Regions from separate parts of the Pseudoalteromonas sp. SCSIO_11900 genome, predicted to be linked through region 3. Evidence: predicted binding sites of a transcription regulator. Region 3 holds the regulator's gene; each other region holds the start of a gene.
What was found. Region 3 encodes sigma-54, which starts transcription at its own class of promoters, with help from an activator protein. Its sites were predicted from a motif close to GTTGGCACGNNNNTNGNNT; they were not measured.

Region 1 (6,212 bases), 400 kb from region 3:
ATGACGCGTAATTTATTACTCGACTAAATCCTTATTAAAGACGAGTTAGCCAATACGCGCTAAAATAAACGGATACAAAGGGGCCTTTTGGCCCCACTTTTTTAATTAAAGCCTAAGTAAGTGCTATGTCTGAATATAAATACCCAGCCGAAGCTGTATTTCATCAAGAAGAAATTAAAAAAAGTACCTTTATCGTTCACATAGGTCACACGCCCGATCTAAATGCTGCGAAAGCCTTTATTAAAAATATTGAAGAAAAATACAGCGATGCACGCCACAATTGCTGGGCACATGTTGCAGGTAACCCAGGGGGCAGCCATGTTTATGGTTTTTCTGATGACGGGGAGCCCAATGGCACCGCCGGTAAACCCATGCTCAATGTGCTAGTGGGCTCAGGCTTAGGTGAAGTGACCGCTGTGGTAACACGTTACTTTGGAGGTATAAAGCTCGGTACGGGTGGGCTGGTGCGTGCTTATGGTGGTTCACTCAATAATGCCTTAGCGAAACTACAAACCGTGGTGAAAGTGCCGAGTACTGAGCTGGTGGGCTTTAGTGAATACAGTATGCAAGGGGTGATAGAGCAACATTTAAAAACGAACTTTCAGGTACTTAATATTGAAAAGCAGTTTACTGCAAATATTGAGTGGACTATTACCATTGATAGTCGCCAAGCGCAGCAAGCCATCAAAGATATTTTTGATTTAAGCCACGGCGCAGTTGAGTTAACAATCAAAGAGTAATAGTCTTACATTCATCCCATTTAATGGTTAAACATTAAATTTTCGAGTCATACAGTAGTTATTTTAATTTACTAATAAAAAAGCGATACGCTCAATGCAATTTCGTACCATCATAAAAATTCTTGGCCAATTGGTTGCGCTATTCAGTATTACTATGGTGCCACCAGCGCTAGTGTCTTTAATTTATAAAGATGGTGGAGGGGTGCCGTTTGTTTTAGCCTTTATATTCAGTGTTGTTATTGGCTTAATGGCTTATTACCCAAATAGGCATGAGCATGGCGATTTAAAAGCCCGCGAAGGCTTTTTAATCGTGGTTTTATTTTGGCTGGTACTCGGTACGTTTGCTTCCTTACCGCTGGTATTTTTACAAGAACCCAATCTCTCTTTAGCCGATGCCGTGTTTGAAGCCTTTTCTGGCTTAACCACTACAGGAGCTACCGTACTGACAGGCATAGAGTATCTGCCTAAATCGGTATTGTTTTATCGCCAACAATTACAGTGGTTTGGTGGTATGGGGATCATTGTATTAGCGGTAGCAATCCTGCCAATGCTTGGCGTAGGTGGTATGCAGTTGTATCGGGCTGAGATTCCAGGCCCCGTAAAAGATTCCAAAATGACCCCGCGTATAGCCGACACTGCTAAACACCTTTGGTATATTTATGTGTCTATTACCCTTGCATGTACTTTGGCGTATTGGAGCGCTGGCATGAATTGGTTTGATGCAATTTGCCATGCTTTTTCTACGGTGGCTATTGGTGGTTTTTCTACTTATGACGCTTCAATGGGGCATTTTGATAGCCCAGTAATTAACTTTATTTGTGTGTTCTTTTTAATTATCGCGGCCATTAACTTTTCACTGCATTATGCTGCTGTAGCGAGTCGTAATATTAGTGTCTACATTCGTGACCCTGAATTCAAAGTGTTTCTATGTATTCAGCTCGCGCTGGTGGTGATTTGTTTCACGGTACTTTCATCTCACGATGTTTATGCCAATGGCGATGAAACCCTCGATCAGGCATTGTTTCAAGCTGTATCTATGAGCAGCACCGCAGGATTTGCCACAGATAACTTTTCTGCTTGGCCTTTGTTTTTACCTATTTTATTAATATTCTCTAGTTTTATTGGTGGCTGTGCTGGTTCAACTGGCGGCGGTATGAAAGTAGTGCGCGTGTTTTTACTTTATCTACAAGGGGTGCGAGAGCTAAACCGCTTAGTGCATCCTCGAGCTATATACTCTATAAAGTTAGGACGAAAGGCGCTACCAGATAAAGTAGTTGAAGCAGTATGGGGTTTTTTCTCGGCTTATGCATTAGTCTTTATTATTATTATGTTAGCGTTAATGGGCACCGGGTTAGACAATATAACGGCATTCTCAGCAACGGCAGCGTGTTTAAATAACCTTGGGCCTGGTTTAGGTGATGTTGCTTCTCATTATGGCGCTATTACCGATACTGCAAAATGGATATTAACCGTGGCAATGGTATTTGGTCGTTTAGAGATATTTACACTATTAGTGCTATTTACCCCAACATTTTGGCGTGGATAACGTTTTAAATATTAGGAAAGAACTATGCAAAAAACCAATTTGGAAAAGTTAAGCCAAATCGTCACAGGTGGCATGGTCGATTTAGAAATACTGACACCAACCAGTAGCCGACGCGTAAAAACAGAGTTTATAGGCTTATTAGAAAAAAAGTTTATTATTTTAAATTACCCCAATGCAAAACGGCTCCCCATGGCAAGTGATTATTTACGCGATGGTGTGATGGTGGTGGTAAGAGCGCTTATAGAGGGCAGTGGTGGGCATGTACTAGCGTTTCGTCAGCAGCTTATGTCTGTAGCATCTCACCCGGCTAAGTTATTGTTTATCGACTATCCATCACAAGTACAGTTATTTGAGCTGCGCTCGCAAGCGCGTATACCGACGCTGTTTCCTGCCAAGTTAAAATTATCGGATGATCGCCCCTCCTTTGAAGGTGTTATAAAAGATATTTCGTTAACGGGTGTTATGTTTGATATTAAAACAACCCAAGAAATTGACGACATTAAAGATATGCGTTGTATTGTAGTCTTTGATGAAGATACAAAGCACGAAGGGCAAATATGCAGCGTGAAAAAACATGCTAAAGGTATATATTGCGGAATTCGATTATTTGCCAGTGAAGAGCAAATGAAAACCCTGATGGGAGATCACTTCATTGACCCTAGTGCACTTGAATTTGAAATTGTATAAGGCCTGTTATCTTTCGACGCTGAACATTTTACAATTCTAAAATATCAACAAGCTCTAACATTTTCGCTCTTTTGCAACAAATAGCCATGTGTTGTTGTTATTTTTAAAATCTATTTCAAATTTATTTTATAAATTTATTAAAAACAATTAGTTAAATATGTTTTTTTATTCTAATTTTTTGTTTATAACAAAATTAAACTTAACTCACCTTCCTTTTTGTTTATTTAATCCTCTTTTTTAGCGATTGCTCATCGACTGTGTGGGGCTTTCCTTAAACTCAACTCTTTGATTTTTATTGTTTTAATTTTATTGCCTCATCTACTGTTGCTAAAAAGCAACAAAATAACGAGTTAAATAGCGCCATTTTCAGCTAGTTGCAGGTTAATTTATTGAAAATTATAGTTTTTATATTATTGGCATCGAAGTTGTAATAGTCAGGCTGTATAGAACGAAACGTGATTTAAAGTAAAACACTTAATCGCATAAAACATAAACTTTGAAGGAAGATAGATTATGAAAAGCATTAATAAAACTTTAGCACTTATCGCATTGGCTTCTTCATCAGCTGCTTTTGCAGCAAGCGACTTTGATAAGCTAGACGTTGACGGCAACGGCGCGATCAGTCAAAGCGAAGCATCAGTTGATGCAAAACTAATGAGCATGTTTTCAGAGCTTGATACAGACCAAAACGGTGAGCTATCAAAAGAAGAGTTCTCTAAAGCATAACCCTAAGCTATTAAAGTTTTGGGAGTTAAAAGCTCCCCCATAATTTAAACGATTTTAAGGAATACTCATTATGAAAACATTACACAAAACATTTGCACTTATCGCTCTTGCTTCTTCATCAGCTGCCTTTGCAGCGAGCGACTTTGACACACTAGATACTGACGGTAACGGCGCTATTAGCCAAAGCGAAGCATCGGTTGATGCAAAACTTATGAGCATGTTCTCAGAGCTTGATACTGACCAAAACGGTGAGCTATCAAAAGAAGAATTTTCGAAAGCATAAGACAAGTCTAAGTATATTCTGAGTTGCCAAAGACAACCTAAATAGGCAAGGAAGCCTATGAAAGAGAATAACAAGGACTGTGATAGCCAGACACAATTTTTTGATAGACCATTGCATTACATTTTGAAGGATTAAATTATGAAAACATTACACAAAACATTCGCACTGATCGCGCTAGCTTCTTCATCAGCTGCCTTTGCCGCTAGCGACTTTGACACAATTGATGCCGACGGTAATGGGGTTATTAGTCAAAGCGAAGCTGCTGTAAATGCTGATTTAACGGCCGCATTTACTGAGCTTGATACTGACGGTAATGGTGAGCTTTCTAAAGCTGAGTTTGCAAACTTTTAATTTTTAACTTTTTTCATTGCACAGGGATCTCAGAAAAGGATTTCCCTCTTATAGGAGACTTATTATGAAAGCATTAAACACAACACTTGCGATTTTAGTATTAGCGTCATCATCAGCAGCTTATGCAGCGGTAGATTTTGCCTCTTTTGATAGCAATGGCGACGGTGTAATTAGTCAGCAGGAAGCTGCGTCTAATAAACAACTCATGAATATTTTTGATGACTTAGATACTGACGGAAATGGTGAACTTTCTAAAGAAGAGTTTGCAAGAGTACAATAAGTATTACCCCATCATACTCCACTAAAGCCGCTTAATAGTCAGTAATGCGGATCGTTTAAGTTAATTGAACGATCTTTCAGAGGCTTCATAATAGGCTACAACAAAAGTTGTGGCCTATTTTTATGTCTGAATTTATTAAAGAATTACACCTTACTACTGAGTTTAGCCAAGATCGTGATATTGATTCGTTTACTAAGCATATTCCCCTTGAGTGGATTGAAGCAGCCGTTACTCAAACAGGGAGAGCCTCTGTGCGTAAACGACGTTTCCCCGCCGAGCAAGCTGCTTGGCTTGTATTAGGGATTGGTTTATTAAGAAACCGCTCAATATCTGAAGTCTGTGACAAACTAGAGCTCGCTTTTCCTGACGCTAAAGGAGAGCTTCCACCATTGGCGACGAGCAGTATTATAAAAGGGAAAGAAAAGCTAGGCGCAGCGCCTATGAAACACCTTTTTAAACATACAGCAACGCAGTGGGAGCAGTCGCAAACTTTTGATGACGTGTGTGGTTTAAAGCTGCTCAGCATTGACGGTACACAATTTAAAACTCAAGATACACCGAGTAACCGTCACTTTGGCTATGCTAAATCGACAACAAACTTCCCCTCAGTACTTGCTGTGACCTTGATGTCGACAAGAACGCATTTAATATCCGATGCAGCGTTTGGCCCCATTACTCAAAGTGAAATTCATTATGCTCAACAGCTTGTTGGCTCAGCACCTGAATATTCATTGACGCTATTTGATAGAGGTTTCTTTTCGGCTGAACTATTTACGAGCTGGCAAGGCGTTAGCGAAAATCATCATTGGCTTACGCCCATCAAAAGCAAAATGCGCTATGAAATAACGGAGTCATTTAGCGATTACGACCACTTAATAACAATGCCTATTTCACCACAAGCTAAGAAATCAGCCCCTTACCTAGGTGATACATGGCAAGCAAGGCTTATTCAAATTCCGACACCTAAAGGGGAAATAAAAGGGTTCATCACCTCATGCGTCTGTCCAGAAAAGTACCCGCTGAAAGCGCTACTCGATGTGTATTGGCAACGATGGGAAATAGAGCGAGGCTATGGTGAGCTCAAGCAATATCAACTATCAAATAAACCAGCATTACGGAGCCTGAAACAGGAAGGTATTTATCAAGAGCTCTGGGGTATTCTGACATCATATAATATCGTGAGACTTGAAATGGCAGAGATGGCTAAAGCCCATAAAGTTGAGCCATTACGCATCAGTTTTATTAACGCATTATACCTCATACAAGACGAGTTTTTATGGTGTTCAGGTCGAAGCCCAGGGACAATCCCTAAAAAGCTAAAAGAACTACGTGAAAACGGTAAACGGCTAATATTACCGGAGAAAAGAAAGCGAAAAGCTTATCCGCGAGCGGTGCTGGCAAAGACACAAAAATATCCGGTTAGATATAAACGAAAAAACACCACTCGCTCTTAAACGAGTGGTGTTACTTAATAGTCAGCGGCTTTTTTGTGCTTGTTAGAGACTATATTTAAGTTGGAGAGAGAAGCTTCTTGGCTTACCATAACGATATTGGTTATAGAACCCAATTTGACTGTAATAATGCTTATCAAATAAGTTA
Region 2 (6,212 bases), 380 kb from region 3:
AAAATCGAATGTAAATCCTGTGCATGAAATGGTCGATATGATCAGTCATCAACGCCAATTTGAATTACAAGTAAAACTGATGAAAACAGCTGAAGAGATTGACGAACGTCAAGAACAGCTGATGCGCATCGTTTAACTTTAACGTGAGGATATTATTATGAATCCAGCATTATGGATAAGTAAAACAGGGCTTGACGCTCAACAAACTGATATATCGGTTATATCAAATAACTTAGCGAACGCCAGTACAGTGGGTTACAAAAAAAGCCGCGCTATTTTTGAAGACTTACTCTACCAAAATATTAATCAACCAGGCGGTCGCTCATCGCAAGACACCGAAATGCCGTCAGGTTTAATGCTTGGTGCGGGTACTAAGGTGGTGGCTAACCAAAAAAACTTTTCGCAAGGTAATATGCTCACCACTGAAAATTCATTAGATTGGATGATTTCAGGTCCTGGCTTTTTTGAAGTATTGCAACCGGATGGCAATATTGCTTATTCGCGTAACGGCCAGTTTACTACTGACGGTGAGGGGCGTGTTGTAACCTCGGGTGCCGGTTACGTTGTTCAGCCTGAAATGAATGTACCTGACGATGCACAGTCGATCACCGTATCTCAAGACGGTGAAGTGTCAGTTCGCGTTAAAGGTCAGGCCGAAAACGTGGTTATTGGTCAGATCACGATTAGTGATTTTATTAATCCGTCGGGCCTTGAGCCTATAGGGCAAAACCTTTATACCGAAACTGCGGTAAGTGGTGCGCCTGTTCAAGGTAACCCGGGGGTTGAGGGCTTAGGTACAATTATTCAAGGTTCACTTGAAACATCAAATGTAAATGTGACCGAAGAGTTGGTTAATTTGATTGAAACTCAGCGAGTTTACGAAATGAACTCAAAGGTAATTTCAGCGGTTGATGAAATGATGAGCTACATCAATCAACAATTATAGTTTTGGGGGATTGTATGCGTAATATTATGTTATTTGCAGTAGGGACTTTACTGTTAAGCGGTTGTGTATCTACACAAAATAATGAAGTAGTGCAGGACGATCCCTACTATGCACCTATGTATCCTGAGCCTAATATGGAGCCAGTGGTAGCAACAGGCTCTTTATTCAGTACTCAGTTATCTAATGACTTATATGCCGATAAAAAAGCACTTAGAACAGGCGATATCATTACTGTTAAATTGCAAGAGTCAACCCAAGCCACAAAAGCGGCTAAAACAGAAACAGATAAACAAACAGATGCTAGCCTCGATCCTGTTATTGGTTTAGGTGGTTTACCGGTTAATATTGGTGGCGATAGTATTCAATTTGGGGTTGGTAGTGATGCGTCGTTTAAAGGTGACTCAAAATCAAATCAATCAAACAGCCTAGTTGGCGATATTTCGGTTAACGTGATGCGAGTATTACCAAATGGTAATTTAGTGATTCGTGGTGAAAAATGGCTAACGCTAAATACCGGTGAAGAATTTATTCGCTTAGAGGGGTTAGTGCGTCCACAAGATGTTAATGCTGATAATACCGTTGAGTCTAATCGTATTGCGAATGCGCGTATTCAGTATTCAGGTAAGGGTCAAACTCAAGAGGCACAAAGCCCGGGTTGGTTAACGCGTTTCTTTAGTAGCTCATTGTTTCCCTTTTAGAGGACATTCAACATGAATGGTTTTAAAGTTTTTTGTTTTATGGTGCTACTAGGCTGGCAATTTACTGCCAGTGCTGAGCGAATTAAAGATGTGTCTATGGTCGAAGGGGTGCGCTCAAACCAATTAGTGGGCTATGGATTGGTTGTTGGTTTACCGGGTACCGGAGAGCAAAGCCGTTTTACCGAGCAAAGTTTTAAAGGCATGCTTAATAGTTTTGGTATTACACTACCTGCGAGTTTAAAGCCAAAAATTAAAAATGTTGCAGCAGTCGCGGTTCATGCTGAACTCCCCCCATTTAGAAAGCCAGGGCAAACTATAGACATTACTGTGTCATCAATTGGTAGTGCGGGAAGCTTACGTGGCGGTACGTTATTACAAACATTTTTAAAAGGGGTTGATGGCAATGTATACGCTATTGCACAAGGGAGCTTAATTGTTGGTGGCTTAGGTGCTGAAGGCCTAGATGGTAGCCGAGTCGTGATTAATACGCCAACCGTAGGGCGTGTGCCAAACGGTGCCACGGTTGAACGTGCCGTTAAAAGCCCATTTATGCAAAACGACTATATTACCTTTAATTTAAACCGTCCGGACTTTACAACCGCAAAACGTTTAGAGAAAACCATTAATGATTTAATCGGCCCAAATAGCGCACAAGCACTCGATGCCGCCTCTATTCGGGTTGTTGCGCCACGAGATGCCTCGCAGCGCGTATCGTATTTATCGACCCTTGAAAACTTAGAATTTAAGCCTGCGGATACTTCGGCAAAAATAATTGTTAATTCGCGTACCGGCACCATCGTTATAGGCAAAAATGTAAAATTACAACCTGCGGCAATTACCCATGGTGGTTTAACAGTCACGATTGCTGAGCAACAAAATGTGGCGCAGCCAAACCCGTTAGCAGAAGGCGAAACCGTTGTTACACAGCAAAGTATTATTGATGTTAATCAAGATGATTCACGCGCTTTTGTATTTGATCCTGGTGTGAGTCTTGATGATTTAGTTCGCGCAATTAATGAAGTTGGCGCTGCTCCTGGTGATTTAATGGCGATTCTTGAAGCACTTAAAGAAGCCGGCGCCATAAATGGTCAGCTTGTTGTAATTTAGTTTTATAAGACCCTATTTAGGGTCTTTAACAGTTAACCTAAAAAAAGACGCGGCATAAAGCCGCTGTTACCTCAGCAATATAAACCTACACAATAAGTAGCAGCGAGTTTACCTCGCGTCTCTCACTTAGTTTAATTTCTGCCTAGAACCTAGAACCTAGAACCTAGAACCTAGAACCTTTCACTTCACTTGGCTCAATTATTGCATTTAACTAAGAATTATTAATTATTGTGTCAAAAAGCTGATGGAAACAAATCATCTAGATAAGCAAAACTTTTTTGATTTAGGCAACTTAGACTCTTTGCGTCGAGATGCTTTAAACAGCGGTGATGCATCAACCGATGCATCTAAAGCGGCGTTAAAAAAAGCAGCGGCACAATTTGAAGCTATTTTTACCCAAATGCTGCTTAAAAGTATGCGTAAAGCTAATGAGGCTTTTGAAGATAAAGAAAGCCCGTTTAATGCTAGCGGCGTGAAATTTTTTGAAGAAATGCACGACCAACAAATGGCCTCAGAGCTTTCATCAAATGGCTCTTTGGGACTTGCAGATTTAATTGTGCAGCAACTATCGCCAGATGGAAAAAACTTTATGCCAGGCTCTGTACTTCGCACAACGTCTGATTTCTTTAGTGATCAACGTGCGGGTAGCACCTTACCTCATCAAGAAAATCAAAAGGTCACTGCAAAAGTACCGCTTGTTGATTCAACTGAAAAAAGCGAACAAAACACAGCGCCTAAGACATTTGAAAATGCTGAGGAATTTGTAAGCACCGTGTGGGAACACGCAAAAACAGCGGCTAAAAAAATTGGTTTAAATCCGGCGGTTATGGTCGCGCAAGCGGCATTAGAAACTGGTTGGGGTAAACATATTATTAGTAAAGGTGATGGTAATAGCTCAAACAACTTATTCAATATTAAGTCAGATAAAAGTTGGCAGGGTGAAAAGGCCAGTAAGGTCACTTTAGAGTTTGAGCAAGGTGCTGCAGTTAAAAAGCAAGCAAGCTTTAGAGCGTATGATTCGATAAAAGATAGCGTGAATGATTTTGTAGATTTTTTAACACAAAACCCGCGCTATCAAGATGCATTAAACAATACGGCAAAGCCGCATAAGTTCTTAGACTCTTTACAGCAAGCCGGTTATGCAACCGACCCTAATTATGCTGACAAAATAAAAAGGGTGTTAAACAGTAACGAATTGAAGAATATCGCCACAAGCGTGATCCGCCAAGGAGTAGAGTAACATGTCGTTTAATTTATTAAATATTGCAAATTCAGGAATAAGAGCAAACTCTGAGTTATTGCAAACGACAAGTAAAAACATCTCAAATGTTAATACCGAAGGGTATGTACGTGAGCGCACCGAATTTACCACCATGATTGATAATCAGGTGGGCCGTGGTCAAACGTACCGGTTATTGAATGAGTTTGCGCAAAAGCAATTAAATCGAGATACTTCAAATAAAAGTTTTTTTGATCAATTCGTTAGTGAAGCGAGTCGGGTTGATCAAATTTTTTCAGAAAAATCAAATAGCCTATCAACTAGTATCAACTCAATGTTTAATAACGTGCAAGAAGCGCTTAATCAACCTTCCTCAACAGTTGCTCGTTCATTAGTGATGAGTGATGCACAAAATTTAGTTGATCAAATGGACCGACTTGCAGGTATTGTTTCTGAGCAAAAAGCGGTTGTTAATGAGCAATTAGAAATCTTTTCTGAAGAGGCTAATACGCTTATTGAAAGTATTAGTTCGCTGAATCAAGAAATTGCGGGTGTTCATGGTACCAGGAATGAAGCCGATGCGAGCTCAGCTTACAATGAGCGTGATAAAGCAATTCGCGATTTATCTGAGCTGATTGATATAGAAACACTCGATGGCCCCAATGGTGAAAAACAAGTGTTTATGGGCAGCGGTGAAGCCGTTGTAATGCAAAACGGCTCGTTTAACTTGTTTTCGATGCGCGGCGACCCGGATCCAAACTTTAAAGAACTGCGCTTAGATGTAAATGGCGGCAAAGCTGTGCCGCTTGAAGTTGATGCCAGTAAATTAAAAGGCAAAATAGGTGGTTTACTTGCCTTCAGAGACGATATTTTAGTACCTGCGCAAAATCAAATAGGCCAAATGGGCATTGCGCTTGCTGATTCGTTTAATCAGCAAAACCGTTTAGGTATGGATGCAAACGGTGAGCTTGGAGGGGATATTTTTGATATCCCAACGGTCAGTGCTTTTGTTTATCAAGCCAATAGCGGAACAGCTAATATCTCAGCAACCGTTGAGGCTGGTAAAGGCAGTGAACTGCCAGCGAGTGACTTTGTGATCACTTATACGGGTAACCCTAACGAAGTAAGTATTCAGCCAGTAGATAATAAAGGCGAGCTATTAGGCGCCGCTACAACAGCAACATTTGTAGGCGGTGAAATTAACTCGGCAAATAACCCAGGTGTTGATTTATTTGGTTTGCAGTTAACTATGGCTGGTGCAGGTAATCCAGGCGATAAATTTCAAATTAAGCTCAATTCAGAAGCCGCAGCAAATATATCGTTAACAACTGGGCGCGGTGAAGACCTAGCGTTAGCATCGCCAATACGCACCGCCGATGACATAAATAACACCGGTAGCGGCGCTATTTCTGCTGGCAGTGTGAGTAGTGTTACCGCTGGTGGCTTTACAACTACCACTCCTCCTGCACTCGCTAATGGAGATATAACCATTGTTAAAGCAGCGGGTACAAATGATTACTTAATTAGCGATGGAAACGGCGCTAATGTGCCAATTACTATTGCACCACCAGGCAAAAATGTTTTGGCTGGCCTTGGTGCTCCTTATAACGATTATGGTTTTGACTTTGATATTGAAGGCTCGCCAGCCACAGGCGATAGCTTTACGTTAGAGTTTAACAAAGGCGGCTTTGACGATAACCGCAACGGTTTAAAATTAGCTGAGTTACAAAACGGTGACTTTGTGCGTCAAAATGTTGTTTCAAGCTCAGATGCCGATAACCATAAAACGTTTAACCAAGCGTATGCCGGATTAGTAACCGACATTGGCGTGGTAACAGGCCAAGCTAAAACAAACGGCGCAGCATTCGACGCACTCGCACAGCAGTCAGAGGCATGGTACGAGTCGTTATCTGGGGTAAACCTTGACGAAGAAGCAGCTAATTTGCTGCGCTTTCAACAATCTTACGCAGCTTCAGCTCAGGTGCTTTCTGCTGCACGTTCTATTTTTGACACTTTACTTAGTGCCGCGAGGTAATTATGCGTTTATCAAATAACTTAATGTATCAAAATAACATTAATAAAATACTACAAAATCAAAATGGCGTAGCAAACGCACAAGAGCGAGTAAATACTGAACAAAAATATTTATCTACTTCAGAAGCGCCTGCCGATATATCGCAAGCTATGCTGTATACCAATAAAATACAAAGTAATGAGCAATATACAAAAAATATTAATCAGC
Region 3 (6,212 bases):
GGTGCCGATATCCAGTTATGACGCTCAAACAATTGTGCAACTTCGCTCTCATCCATTGAAATAGGAATAGACTCACAGTCTTCATCCATTAACTCATGAACAATTTTTTCAGGGGGATTAGTTAATAAAGTACTCAGCGATAGGGCGCCTAAAAAGCAGTTATTTTCATCAACCACATATAAGTCATCTGTACCCTCAGGTAATTCGCCGCGTAAGCGAATATAACGTAGTACCACATCTAGAGTCACATCGGGGCGAATAGTAACGGTATCTATATTCATCAATGCGCCAGCAGAGCGCTCTTGATACGATAAAGCCTGCGTTGCACGTTCTCTATCTTGAATATCCATAGCGCTAACAACATCTTTATAAACAGTGTCAGGTAGGCTACGTAGTACTTCCCCTAAATCATCATGGCCCATGTCTTCGGTTGCAGCAGCAATGTGCTCGGGTGCCATTTGCGCAATAATGCCCAAACGTACATCTTCAGACAGCTCTTCAAGCACATCACCTTGTACATCAGGATCAACCAGTTGCCAGAGCATACGACGAATTTTATGGGGAGATGATTCTAAAAGAAGTGCGGTATCACAAGGTGCCGTTTTTGCTAGCATGCGCCTAACTTGAACAAATTGACCACTATTTAGTGACTTAGTCACCTGTTTTAGTTGTTGTAGTGGAATATCTTGTTCTAAAGCTTCAGGCATTGGCGTCCTTAATTAAATTTTATTACACGATGATGGGGTATTGCTTTATCTTACTTTATATCAGCAAACTACCTCAACCACTATTAATCTAAGTTTAGGATGATGAGTTAATAATGAACTTTTTTATTCTTGCTCATTAAATCGTTGGTCAATGAGTTCACCTATTGCGCTAAGTGCAGGCTCAGCGTCGGGGCCTTCGCATACCACCTTAACTTCTTTGCCTTGGCTGCTTTCGAGTAACATAAGTGCCAGCACGCTATCGCCAGCGGCTTGTTTGTCATCTTGAAATAAAGTGATTGTGGCATCAAATTGCACAGAAAGCTGAGCTAATACTGTCGCCGCTCTAGCGTGTAATCCTAATTTGTTTTTTATTAAAAATGTATTTTCTAAGCGCATGACATGTTCTCGCAAGCTTTATTCTTGTTCTCGGTGGCGAATTTTTACATTGGGATGACTCATTGCAAAGCTTTCGCCAATGGTTTGCGCTAAATAAACAGAGCGGTGTTGCCCACCGGTGCAGCCAATTGCAATAGTTAAGTAGCTGCGATTATTTCGTTCTAAATGCGGCAGCCATGTTTGCACAAATGTTTGAATTTGCCATGTAAATTTTTGCACTATACTGTGACTTGCTAGGTAGTCTTTTACTGGTTGATCCAGCCCTGTAAGTAGCTTTAGTTCAGGCTCCCAATGCGGGTTTGGTAAAAAACGGGCATCGAATACGTAATCTGCTTCTTTAGGGAGGCCGTGTTTAAAACCAAATGACTCAAAGGTAATGATCAGTTGTTTATCTTTTTTTCCGAGTATTTTTTCACGAATAGACTCAGCAAGCTGATGCACACTTAAATCTGTGGTATCAATCATATAATCAGCACGATTAATCAATACATCAAGCAGTTGTTTTTCTTTTTTTATGGCTAAATCAAGCGGCAAAGAATCAATAGATAAAGGGTGAAGACGACGCGTTTCCGAAAAGCGTTTTATTAATGTTTGATCGTCACTGTCTAAATAAAATACCGTTGGTTTAGTAAAACCAGGTAAATATTCAATGATTTCATTAAACTGCTGTTGCTCTTTAGGTAGGTTACGTACATCAACACTCACAGCAATTTTATTATAACTGTCGGAAACACTGCGCACTAATGATGGTAATAAATTAAGAGGAATATTGTCTACACAATAATAACCTAAGTCTTCCACAACGCGTAACGCCACAGATTTACCTGACCCTGAGCGACCGCTTATAATTATTAATTCCATTTACCACCTTTCTTTATTACTACGATTGACTGACGATAACCTGATACAGTTCGCTATCCGATTTGGCGGCGCGTAACTGTTTACAAAATTCTTTATCATTGAGCTTATCAGCAATCGTGGCTAGCGTCTTCAAATGCTGCTGATTATCGCCATCGGGAACAATTAACGCGACAAAAATGTCAACCGGTCGGTTATCAATCGCATCAAAATTAATAGCTGTTTCGCTCACTAAAATCAAAGCTAGGGGTTCTTGAGCACCACTCATGCGACCATGTGGAATAGCAATGCCTCGACCAATGCCTGTACTTCCAAGCTTTTCTCTTGCAGTTAATGCATTAAGAATATCTTGTTGTGTTAAATAGGGCAGCTTATTGTGAGCCAATTCACTGATAAATTCTAAAATTCTTTTTTTACTATTAAAAAGGACCGCAGCTTTACTGCAGTCCTGACAGATAAGTGAGCTTAGTTTCATAGTGTTAGTGTCGAGCAAGTTTCTCTTTGTGTTTAATTACTTGACGATCTAGCTTGTCAATGAGCGAGTCTATAGCGGCATACATATCTTGATGCTCAGTAGAAGCAAAAATCTCAGCGCCACTAACATGAACGGTTGCTTCAGCTTTTTGGTTTAGTTTTTCTACATCGAGAATAACGTGCACATTCGTTATGTGATCAGTGTGCCTCTGTAACTTCGAAAATTTGCTATTTACGTAGTCTCTAAGCGAGTCGGTAATATCTACATGACGACCAGTTAAATTCAGTTGCATAAACATTTTCCTCTTTGTTGTACGCCTTAAATCAAACTTTTACGTTGATTAGACGGGGGAATAGCTAGAGATTCGCGATATTTTGCTATAGTTCTCCTCGCTACTTTAATTCCTTGCTCTGCCAATATATCTGCAATTTTACTATCACTCAATGGTTTAGCTGAGTTTTCTGCAGCGATTAATTTTTTAATTAATGCTCGTATTGCTGTTGATGAGCATTCGCCACCATTTTCAGTACTTACATGGCTTGAAAAGAAATATTTAAGCTCAAAAATGCCACGTGGTGTGTGCATGTATTTTTGCGTAGTAACACGTGAAATAGTCGACTCGTGCATTTCCACCATTTCAGCCACATCGTTAAGTACCATAGGCTTCATCGCCTCAGGACCATGTTCAAAAAAGGCCTGTTGTTGCTGCACAATACAGTTAGTTACTTTAAGCAGCGTGTCGTTTCTACTTTCTAAGCTTTTTATAAACCATTTAGCCTCTTGTAAGTGCGAGCGAATAAACTGGCTATCACCACTTGATTTAACCGTACGCGACATAGCTGCATATTGGCTATTTACTCTGATCTTAGGCATGCTATCTGGGTTTAGTTCAACCACCCAACGGCCTTTTACTTTTTTAACCGACACGTCAGGAATAACGTACTCAGACTCTTCTCTGACAATAGTGTCTGCCGGTTTTGGGCTGAGCGTATGAATCAGCGTCATGATTTCTTTAAGCTCATCTTCTTTAAGCTTTGTTTTTTTCATCAACGTGCGATAATCACGCGCAGCCAGTAAATCAATATGATCGGTTAAGATCATTTTTGTTTCGTTTAAAAAAGGTGTGTCTTTATCAAATTGATTTAGCTGAATACACAAGCACTCTTGTAAACTACGCGCGGCTATTCCCACTGGATCAAATAGTTGAATACGCTTTAGTACCGCTTCTATTTCGTCAAGTTCAACTTCATCTTCGGCGTCGTTTTCTTGGTTAAAGCTTTCTAATATTTCTTCACAGCTAAGGGTTAGAATCCCTGAGTCGTCCACAGCTTCTACAATTGCAATAGCTATCGCTTCATCGGTAGGGCTAAACGGCGTCAGTTGAAGTTGCCACATTAAATACTCATGCAGCGTTTCAGTCGAAGAGCCTTGATAAATAGATTCATCTTCTGGCATTGGGCCCGATGAAGAGGCAGGCGCAGCACTCATATATTCATCCCAAGTGACATCCATAGCCATATCATCGCTAATGGTGTCTTTGGTCATTGCTTCACCGCTATCTTGCTCATACTCGCTAGGTTTATCGTCGGCTGAGGCACTTAGCGTTAAGTCATCGTTATCGGCTTTTTGTTCGTTTTTACCTGCAGTGTCTTCGCTGTAATCGTGTTCTTCAACTTCAAGCAAGGGGTTGCTATCGAGCGCTTCTTGAATTTCTTGCTGGAGATCCAATGTACTGAGTTGCAATAAGCGAATTGCTTGTTGCAACTGTGGAGTCATTGTAAGTTGCTGGCCCATGCGCAGCTGTAATGATTGCCTCATGTATCTCTAACAATCCTTTTAAATTACGGTCTGTTGACCTTTACGATTAAAATTTGTTCAAACTAGGGGCGGTTTAATTGCGGCGCGAGGTTTGTAACCTAGTGGGCTAAGTCAAAACCGAGCAACAAAGAGTAAATCGTCCCTAGGCAGAACCCGAAGGGCAGCGCCTGTTTGGCATTGATGCTGCGTTATCGCCTATTTATGGGGGAATACCACACCACATAGGCTCTGCCTTGCCTAAATACCAAACAGACTGCTGCAAATTCAACCTTGATAGGTCAACAGACCTAAGTATGATTAATCTTAGCAGATGCTTAGTGGAATAACACACATATTAGAGCTTGAACTGCTCGCCCAAATAAACATCGCGTACTGTTTTATCGTTTAATACGTATTCAGGAGTGCCTGATGCAATTAACTCCCCATGAGAAACTATGTAGGCTTTTTCACAAACATCAAGTGTTTCGCGCACGTTATGATCTGTAATAAGGACGCCAATGCCACGGTTTTTAAGATGCTCTATAATCTTTTTAATATCTAATACTGAGATAGGATCAACCCCCGCAAAGGGTTCGTCTAAAAGGATAAATTTAGGGTTTGCTGCAAGCGCGCGAGCAATTTCAACGCGGCGACGTTCACCACCTGATAAAGCCATACCTTGACTATCGCGGATATGCTGAATGCTAAATTCATCAAGTAAATTATTTAAAGTATCTTCGCGTTGTTGTTTATTTAATTCTTTACGTGTTTCTAAGATAGCCATTAAGTTTTGATAAACAGTCAGCTTTCTAAAAATAGACGACTCTTGCGGTAAATAACCAATCCCTAAACGCGCTCGGCTGTGCATCGGTAATAAAGTAATATCTTTATCATCAATTGATATTTTGCCTTTATCGCTAGGTACAAGGCCTACAATCATATAAAAGGTGGTGGTTTTACCTGCACCATTAGGGCCAAGTAACCCCACAATACTGCCAGCTTCAACCTCTAGGCCAACGTTTTTCACCACTTCACGACCTTTGTAGCTTTTAGCTAATAGCTCTGCTTTTAATGTGCTCATGGTTGGCCTTTATCATCTTCTTTTTTATTTTCAACAGGCACTAAAATAGTGTGTACACGGTCTGTTGAGTTTTCGTCTTTTTCTGCGCTAATTAACTGCTGCTCGATATCGTAAGTGATACTTTTAGCTGTTATTTTTTGACCTGCTTGAGCAATGCTTGCATCGCCGATTAAGGTTAAAAAACGCAGCGACACATCGTAACGCACTTCATTAGCACTGGCGCTCATTATGGTGCCATCAGCTTGTGTTTCTTCAAAATATGCAGGGCTGCCTGTGGCAATTAATAACTGTTTGTTATCGCCTAGGTTATCGCGTTTATGCACTTCTAAACGGTCAGCTGTGATACGGCGATTACCATGAATAATTTCAACATTTTTCTCAAAAATGCCTACGTTTTCTTTTAATTGGCCTTCTTGTTTATCTGCACTAATTGAAATTTGATTCGCAGCGGGGGCTTCAGCAGGTTCAGCGCCATTACTGTTAAAAGCAATTAATAGTGAGGGAACAATTAAAATTTTAAATAGATTATTGGTCATAATATAGGGTTCGCGTATGGTTAATAAGTTTAATCACCTCGGTTTTTAAATCTGCCTCAAGGCCTTTACCTGTGATTTTTAAATTAGGTCCTGTAATAACGACAGGCTGCTGTGATTGCATGGTTAATAGTTTTATATCAACATTGATGGTCTGGGCGGTGATCGTATCGATCATGGCGTTATCTACTAAGTTTTGAGCGGTTACATTACCCTCTAACACCAGTTGACGGTCGTCGTAGAGGGTGGCTTCATCGGCGTTAATACGCCATGTTTGCTGCTCGTTGTATAGAGTGAATATAGGCTTTTCAAAAAAGGTAAAACCGAGTTGTTGATACAACTCCATTTTTACCGCAGTTACCTTA
Region 4 (6,212 bases), 810 kb from region 3:
AGCCTCTGAGTCATAACATTCGCGCATGATGTTTTCGTTACTTATTTCATAAATTGCAATTACAAATACCAACTGGCTTGTGTGCACTTCGTATAAGTCACCACAAATTGACATAAAACGTATCAACCAAAAATATTTGCCATAATAAATCTAAAATTAAACACGCTACAGGTCTTGTAATTGCTTAAATGAGTTTATTGCTAAAAATATGTTCAAGCTACATTTTTAAAAATTAAGCGTTATGGGGTTAGCGTGTACAAACCCGTTTGGTATAATTAAATAAACCAATCTAAAGAGGATACGTTAAATGCCACACATTATTATTGAACACTCAGAAGATCTGCCTTTACTACCTCAAGTTCTTGTGGAAAAAATCCATACAACAACGTTTGAAAGTGGCTTATTTGATTTAGAAACAATAAAGACTCGCGCTATTGCTTATCAGCATTATCAGTTAGGTGTGGGTAAAGAAGGGTTTATTCATATTGCGGTGCATATTATGGCTGGGCGTTCCATTGAGCAAAAGCAACTACTAAGTGAGCAATTACTAGCCTGCTTGCAAACGTATTGCAGAGCCTCTGACAGTTTAAGCGTAAATATTTACGAAATGGATCACGAGATTTACCGTAAAAACTAACCGCCATTACAACATCATAGTTATAGGCGAGAGCGCTATAACTATGATGATTTCCTCGCTCAACCGATTTTTAATTAAATCGTGTTTAAAGCGTAAACTTACCCAGTAAATCCCTTAAAATATTCGATTCTTTATTTAAACCGTTACAAAGCTGCTCTGACTTTTTCATATTTTCTTTGGTTTGCTCTGCCGAATCGGAAATCATCACAATATTTTGGCTAATTTCTGAGGTTGCTAGTGTTTGCTCTCGCGTTGCAGTAGCCACTGAGTTGTTTAACTCGCTTAGTAGTACAATTTCCTGTGAAATACCATTTAATGTATGGCCGGTTTCTTTTAAGCGCTCGGCATTTTCTAGGGTGTTTTTGCTGCCCAATTCAATCGCTGTTACCGTGCTTGACGCTTTAGCATTTAACGAATCAATCATCTCATTAATTTGCTCCGTAGACTCCGCGGTACGTTGCGCAAGCGTTCTTACTTCGTCAGCAACTACCGCAAAGCCACGGCCCTGCTCACCCGCTCTAGCAGCCTCAATAGCCGCATTTAACGCCAATAAATTAGTTTGCTCGGAAATCCCTTTAATTACATCCAATACATGAGAGATTGATTTAATCTCTGTCGAGAGTTCTAACACCGAGGCCACAGAGTTGGCCATTGACGCTTCCAGTTGTTCCATTTGTTTAATCGTGCTTTGCACAAACTCAACCCCTTTGTGCGTCGTTTCTTCGGTTTTAGTAGCAATATCTGCTGCATTACTGGCACTACCAGAAATATCCTGAACCGTAACCTCCATCTCATTAACGGCTGCCGCCACCGCTTGCGTACTCGATGATTGCACTTCAGCTAAATTTGCCGCACCTTGCACTTGCTCAAGCACATCTTGGGAAATACCTTTAACATGAATTGCCGACTCAGAAACCTGTTTGAACATATAATGTAACTGCTCTAAAAACAGATTAAACTTAACCGCTAAGTCTGAAATTTCATTATTATCATCAGTAGGGAGTCGCGCTGTTAAATCGCCATCTTTTTCTGTTAACGCATTCACTGCTGCAGTAATGTTTTCGATTGGCCTAAATATTTGCCCTACCAACACGCGTGCTGACGCTAAACTTACAAGCGCAATAATTACACCAAAAATGATATTAGTATTAATAGCACTATTAATTGCGCCATATAATTGCTCTTGGGGAATTTCAGCAACTAGATGCCAACCTAATGAGTTTACAGGCGTACTTGATACAACATAGTCATCACCATCAATTACTTTACTTTGAATTGCCCCATTTTTAATCGGCGCCAAGTCAACAGATTGCCCTATTTTAGTTTTATTACCATGCAGCATAATCTCGCCACTACCAGAGACCAAATAAACAATGCCGCCCTCACCTATCCTATATTCACTTATGAGATCCACCATAGAATCGAGCGAACGCCCAATCCCAGCAATTCCTTGTCGTTGCCCATCAAGCTCAATGGCATAATTAATAAATACCATCACCTCAGAGCTGCCTTTATCTATGTCGAGCGCTACTTCAAATGATCTATCCGATGCTAAAAAAGCATCAAACCAAGTATCACTACTGTCTATTTGCCTAGAAATACCTTCATCGGTGTAATAGTTACGGGAGTTTTTAGAAATAATATATGCGTTACTGGCTTGGTTTTTATCTTTTATATGTTTGAGGTAATCAATAAATTTACCTCGGCTTTGCGCATCTTCATTATTATTCATCCATTGCTGCACAAATAAGTTTTGCGCTATTTCTTTGCCTACAACAATAGGTGTAGAAAGTTCCAGCTCTATTTGGCTTTTAACTTCACTAAGCGCAGTCGGTAAATCTACTTTTGCTAGTTTTTCTTCTGTATTTGAGCGAATACTATTGGAAAAGATGAGAGTAGATATTGCTAAAGGAGCAGTAACAGCCAGAATAAGGCTGAGGTATACTTTTCGTTTTAATAACATAGAACACCTAAGGAATAACTAAGCAGTATTTTATATACTGCACACAATTAACAGTAGCGACATTAAAGGGCATAAAGTAAAGATTTTTATAATAAAACCCCATAACACTTTAATAGTAGATTCAACTGTGTTTATTGCAATGTATTCAATAGAATTAATACAGAAATCAGTGCACTGGTGATAAATACGATAGAAATAACAAAAGCGAATTTTATAAACTAAGAAAATGAGTTTTTATGTACTTGGAAAGCGTGTAAAAGTGGTGGCCCCTCCCAGACTCGAACTGGGGACCTAACGATTATGAGTCGTGTGCTCTAACCAACTGAGCTAAGGGGCCATCTTTGTATAACTGTAAGCAGTTAATTTTTTGAAGCGTTTAGCCACAGAGCGACTAAAGCGGGTTGCAGTATAAAAAGTTTTTAGGGGCTTGTCACTAGCAAAAAGCTTTATTTTAACAATCAAAGGGCTAACTGCTCAAATAGTAAGCTTTTAGATTTATTGATGGTGACGTTGAGGAAACGAACTCATTAAATAATAGTAGTCTGAGTAACTAATACACATACCTTACGATGGCAATTAGCAACTCAGTATTAAATGTATTACTGCGATAGAGTGTTATTTTTTGGCGATAATATAAATCGCATGAATTAATCCAGGGAAATAGCCGAGTAAGGTTAGCAAAATATTTAACCAAAAATGCATCCCTAGTCCTACCTGTAAAAACACACCCAGTGGTGGTAATAAAATAGAAAAAATAATTCTAATGATATCCATAATTTAATCCTTACAATGTTAGCAAAACAAAAAGCCCAGCAGGGCTGGGCTTTAGTATAGTGTATTATTCTGCAATAACAGTTAATTCATCCACTACCTTGCGAACATCTTCAGCGTTTTTAGCAATTTCCATCGCTAATTGCTTTTCAGCATCAGACTCAACTGTACCTTTTAGAGTTACCACACCATTATCAGTATCAACATCAATGTCTGTACCACCTACTTCAGAATCAAATAAGTAACGTGTTGTAATCACTGTAGTGATTTTAGCATCGGTTAAATCACTTTCAGTGTCGTTACCCATCATTTTAGAATCATGCTTCTTCATGTCGGTGTTTTTTACCACAGTTAGACTGTTTTCAACGTCAGTTACACCATCTAGGCTTAGCACGAGCTCTTCAGCAAGCTCTTTATCTAATTCGCTGTTTACTTTACCTGTTAGCATTACCTTGCCGTTTTTTACGTCCGTGTTGATATCAAAGTTATTTAGATTGGTGTTCATAAGCAATACTGTTTCTGCTTTCCCATCAATCCAAGCATCTTTGCTTTCGTTTTCCCAACTGCTTGCCTGAGCGCCCATTGCGGTTGTTCCTAATACTAGGGCTGCAATCATAGACTTATTAAATGTTTTCATAATCGTTCTCCTTTTGATTAAAGACACTTAAGCTAATGCGAGCATCGGGCCAACATTTTTTAACCTTTAATTTCAATATGTTATTTTAAAATAGTAGATATTGGCTTAAACCTACTAAGTAAACATTTACAGACTATTGCGTAAAAGTTTCTCGAATAGCGAAACTTACTAAATAATTGTATATTTGGTTAATCTGTCGTTAATATAATAAAGAATCAAAAACCAAAAATCATAAACCACTGAATTTAAACAATTTAGTATTTGGTATAAGGCTTGCTTTGAAATAACCAGCAACCATAAAAGGATAATTTAAATGTCTGTTAAAATTGAAGACCGCCCTATTGAGCAAGTTCGTGAGCAAGTGATTGATCAGCTCATTTATAACTACAGCCATGGTGTTATTTCTGTAGAAGCATTTGAAAGGCGCTTAGACGACGCCATGGCAGCGAGTGACAATAAAGCACTTATGGATCTCGTTGAAGATTTAACCTTAAATACTGACCAGCAATATAAGGCGCAAAAGCACTCTCAATTTGCACCTAATTATAGCGCGCAGCATGAGACTGATGAAGAGCCACTTACATTAAGAAGCATTCTTGGTTCGAGTGAACGAAGCGGCCAATGGGTAGTTCCTCAAAACATTTACATAGAAAACTACATGGGGTCAGTCAATCTTGATTTTACGGATGCTATTTTTACCCACCAACATGTCACTATTCACGTTAATTGTTATTTTGGCAGCGAAGAAATATATGTACCAGAGCACGTTAATGTAGTTTCTAAAATGTTTTGTATTTTAGGCAGTTTTGAAAATAAAACAGTGTCACTAAATAAGCGCCAAGGGCCAACGATTCACATTGAAGGAAAAACTGTTTTAGGCTCTGTGGAAGTTAAAGTTAAACGCACTATTAAAGAAAAATTTATTAACTTTGCAAATGATCTAAAAACTCAACTTGGCATGAATGGTAAACATTATTAAATATGCTAAACATTGAATGAAGCCATAATAGTTGGCTTCATTCATATTATAAGTCGTTATTTCGTTCACTAGGTACATCACTCATGTACTCTACAAACTCAACCTCAAACCCTGCAGGGTCAATATAATAAAATTTTTTCTAAATGGATTTACAGCACCTTCTTTACTTATTGCAAAGCCCGCATGTTTTAGGCGCGCTATTACTGCATTTAAGTTATTGGTTACATAGGCAAAGTGTGCCAAACCAACTTGATGTCCTGATAGGTCGCAGTTTCCCCTTCCCCCCCACTTGTAATTGACCAATAGGGAAACACTGCTTGATAAAACTTAAGCATGGCGTTTATGTCACTAACAACTAAATTTACGTGTTCTAATTTCATAACTTTCTTCCTATTAATTGAATATAGAACATCATAAAACCTCAAGTTAACTTTAGGTAAAGCGCTAATTTACAAATTTATTGCCTGTTTTCGTTCCAATAAATATATTGAAAGATCATACCTGTACAAAAAACACTCACAAGTATTTAGGCTTTATGGTTTACTTTATGGCAAAAACCGCTAAAATACGCCGGCTTAAATATATAAACGTTCTTTTACAACCCAAAGGTAATACCATGCATCCAATGTTAAACATTGCGGTTCGCGCTGCGCGTAACGCAGGCAAGCTTATTCTTCGTGCAAGTGAAGACTTATCAAAAGTTGAAGTGCAACAAAAAGGCACTAATGATTTAGTTACGAACATTGATAAAGAAGCCGAAGCCGTAATTCGTGACACTATTTTACGTTCTTACCCTGATCACTGCATCGTTGGTGAAGAGTTAGGCGAACACAAAGGTAAGGATGCTGATTACCAATGGATTGTTGACCCACTTGATGGCACAACTAACTTCATCAAGGGTATCCCTCATTTCGCAGTATCTATTGCACTTAAAGTTAAAGGTCGTTTAGACCAAGCCGTAATTTACGATCCAATTCGAGGCGAACTTTTCACCGCTTCTCGTGGTCAAGGCGCACAGTTAAATAGCAAACGTTTACGTGTATCTAAAACGGTTGAACTTGCAGGTTCTATTCTTGCAACAGGTTTCCCTTTCAAACAAAAACACCACTTAGATGCCTATTCTGAAGCGTTTAAAGCGTTATTTGTTCACACGGCTGATATTCGTCGTGCAGGCTCTGCTTCGCTAGATATGGCGTATGTTGCAGCGGGTCGTGTTGATGGTTTC

Region 1: a site for sigma-54 is predicted at 3,386-3,404, ahead of BG00_RS04195 (EF-hand domain-containing protein). Genes of this name have one in related genera too.
Region 2: a site for sigma-54 is predicted at 2,940-2,958, ahead of flgJ (flagellar assembly peptidoglycan hydrolase FlgJ). Genes of this name have one in related genera too.
Region 4: a site for sigma-54 is predicted at 4,044-4,062, ahead of BG00_RS02325 (BON domain-containing protein). Genes of this name have one in related genera too.

The regions. Positions count from the first base shown of each region.
Region 1 covers NZ_KK070023.1:908,610-914,821, forward strand. The annotation lists gene pepQ (Xaa-Pro dipeptidase) at 1-27, shown strand, start outside; gene BG00_RS04180 (YigZ family protein) at 126-740, shown strand; gene BG00_RS04185 (TrkH family potassium uptake protein) at 835-2,286, shown strand; gene BG00_RS04190 (flagellar brake domain-containing protein) at 2,311-2,973, shown strand; gene BG00_RS04195 (EF-hand domain-containing protein) at 3,487-3,699, shown strand; gene BG00_RS04200 (EF-hand domain-containing protein) at 3,770-3,982, shown strand; gene BG00_RS04205 (EF-hand domain-containing protein) at 4,121-4,333, shown strand; gene BG00_RS04210 (EF-hand domain-containing protein) at 4,398-4,613, shown strand; gene BG00_RS04215 (IS4 family transposase) at 4,736-6,067, shown strand; gene BG00_RS04220 (TonB-dependent siderophore receptor) at 6,110-6,212, opposite strand, start outside.
Region 2 covers NZ_KK070023.1:1,684,732-1,690,943, forward strand. The annotation lists gene BG00_RS07800 (flagellar basal body rod protein FlgF) at 1-136, shown strand, start outside; gene flgG (flagellar basal-body rod protein FlgG) at 158-946, shown strand; gene flgH (flagellar basal body L-ring protein FlgH) at 961-1,644, shown strand; gene BG00_RS07815 (flagellar basal body P-ring protein FlgI) at 1,657-2,751, shown strand; gene flgJ (flagellar assembly peptidoglycan hydrolase FlgJ) at 2,996-3,991, shown strand; gene flgK (flagellar hook-associated protein FlgK) at 3,993-6,005, shown strand; gene flgL (flagellar hook-associated protein FlgL) at 6,008-6,212, shown strand, end outside.
Region 3 covers NZ_KK070023.1:1,307,545-1,313,756, forward strand. The annotation lists gene mgtE (magnesium transporter) at 1-707, opposite strand, end outside; gene BG00_RS06060 (HPr family phosphocarrier protein) at 831-1,103, opposite strand; gene rapZ (RNase adapter RapZ) at 1,122-1,964, opposite strand; gene ptsN (PTS IIA-like nitrogen regulatory protein PtsN) at 1,984-2,436, opposite strand; gene hpf (ribosome hibernation promoting factor) at 2,441-2,728, opposite strand; gene BG00_RS06080 (RNA polymerase factor sigma-54) at 2,755-4,254, opposite strand; gene lptB (LPS export ABC transporter ATP-binding protein) at 4,589-5,314, opposite strand; gene lptA (lipopolysaccharide transport periplasmic protein LptA) at 5,311-5,850, opposite strand; gene lptC (LPS export ABC transporter periplasmic protein LptC) at 5,840-6,212, opposite strand, start outside.
Region 4 covers NZ_KK070023.1:501,913-508,124, forward strand. The annotation lists gene BG00_RS02300 (porin family protein) at 1-114, opposite strand, end outside; gene BG00_RS02305 (5-carboxymethyl-2-hydroxymuconate Delta-isomerase) at 308-637, shown strand; gene BG00_RS02310 (methyl-accepting chemotaxis protein) at 723-2,600, opposite strand; tRNA gene BG00_RS02315 (tRNA-Ile) at 2,861-2,937, opposite strand; gene BG00_RS17245 (YqaE/Pmp3 family membrane protein) at 3,216-3,374, opposite strand; gene BG00_RS02325 (BON domain-containing protein) at 3,439-4,008, opposite strand; gene BG00_RS02330 (LiaF domain-containing protein) at 4,322-4,987, shown strand; partial or broken gene BG00_RS02335 (VOC family protein) at 5,034-5,367, opposite strand; gene suhB (inositol-1-monophosphatase) at 5,604-6,212, shown strand, end outside.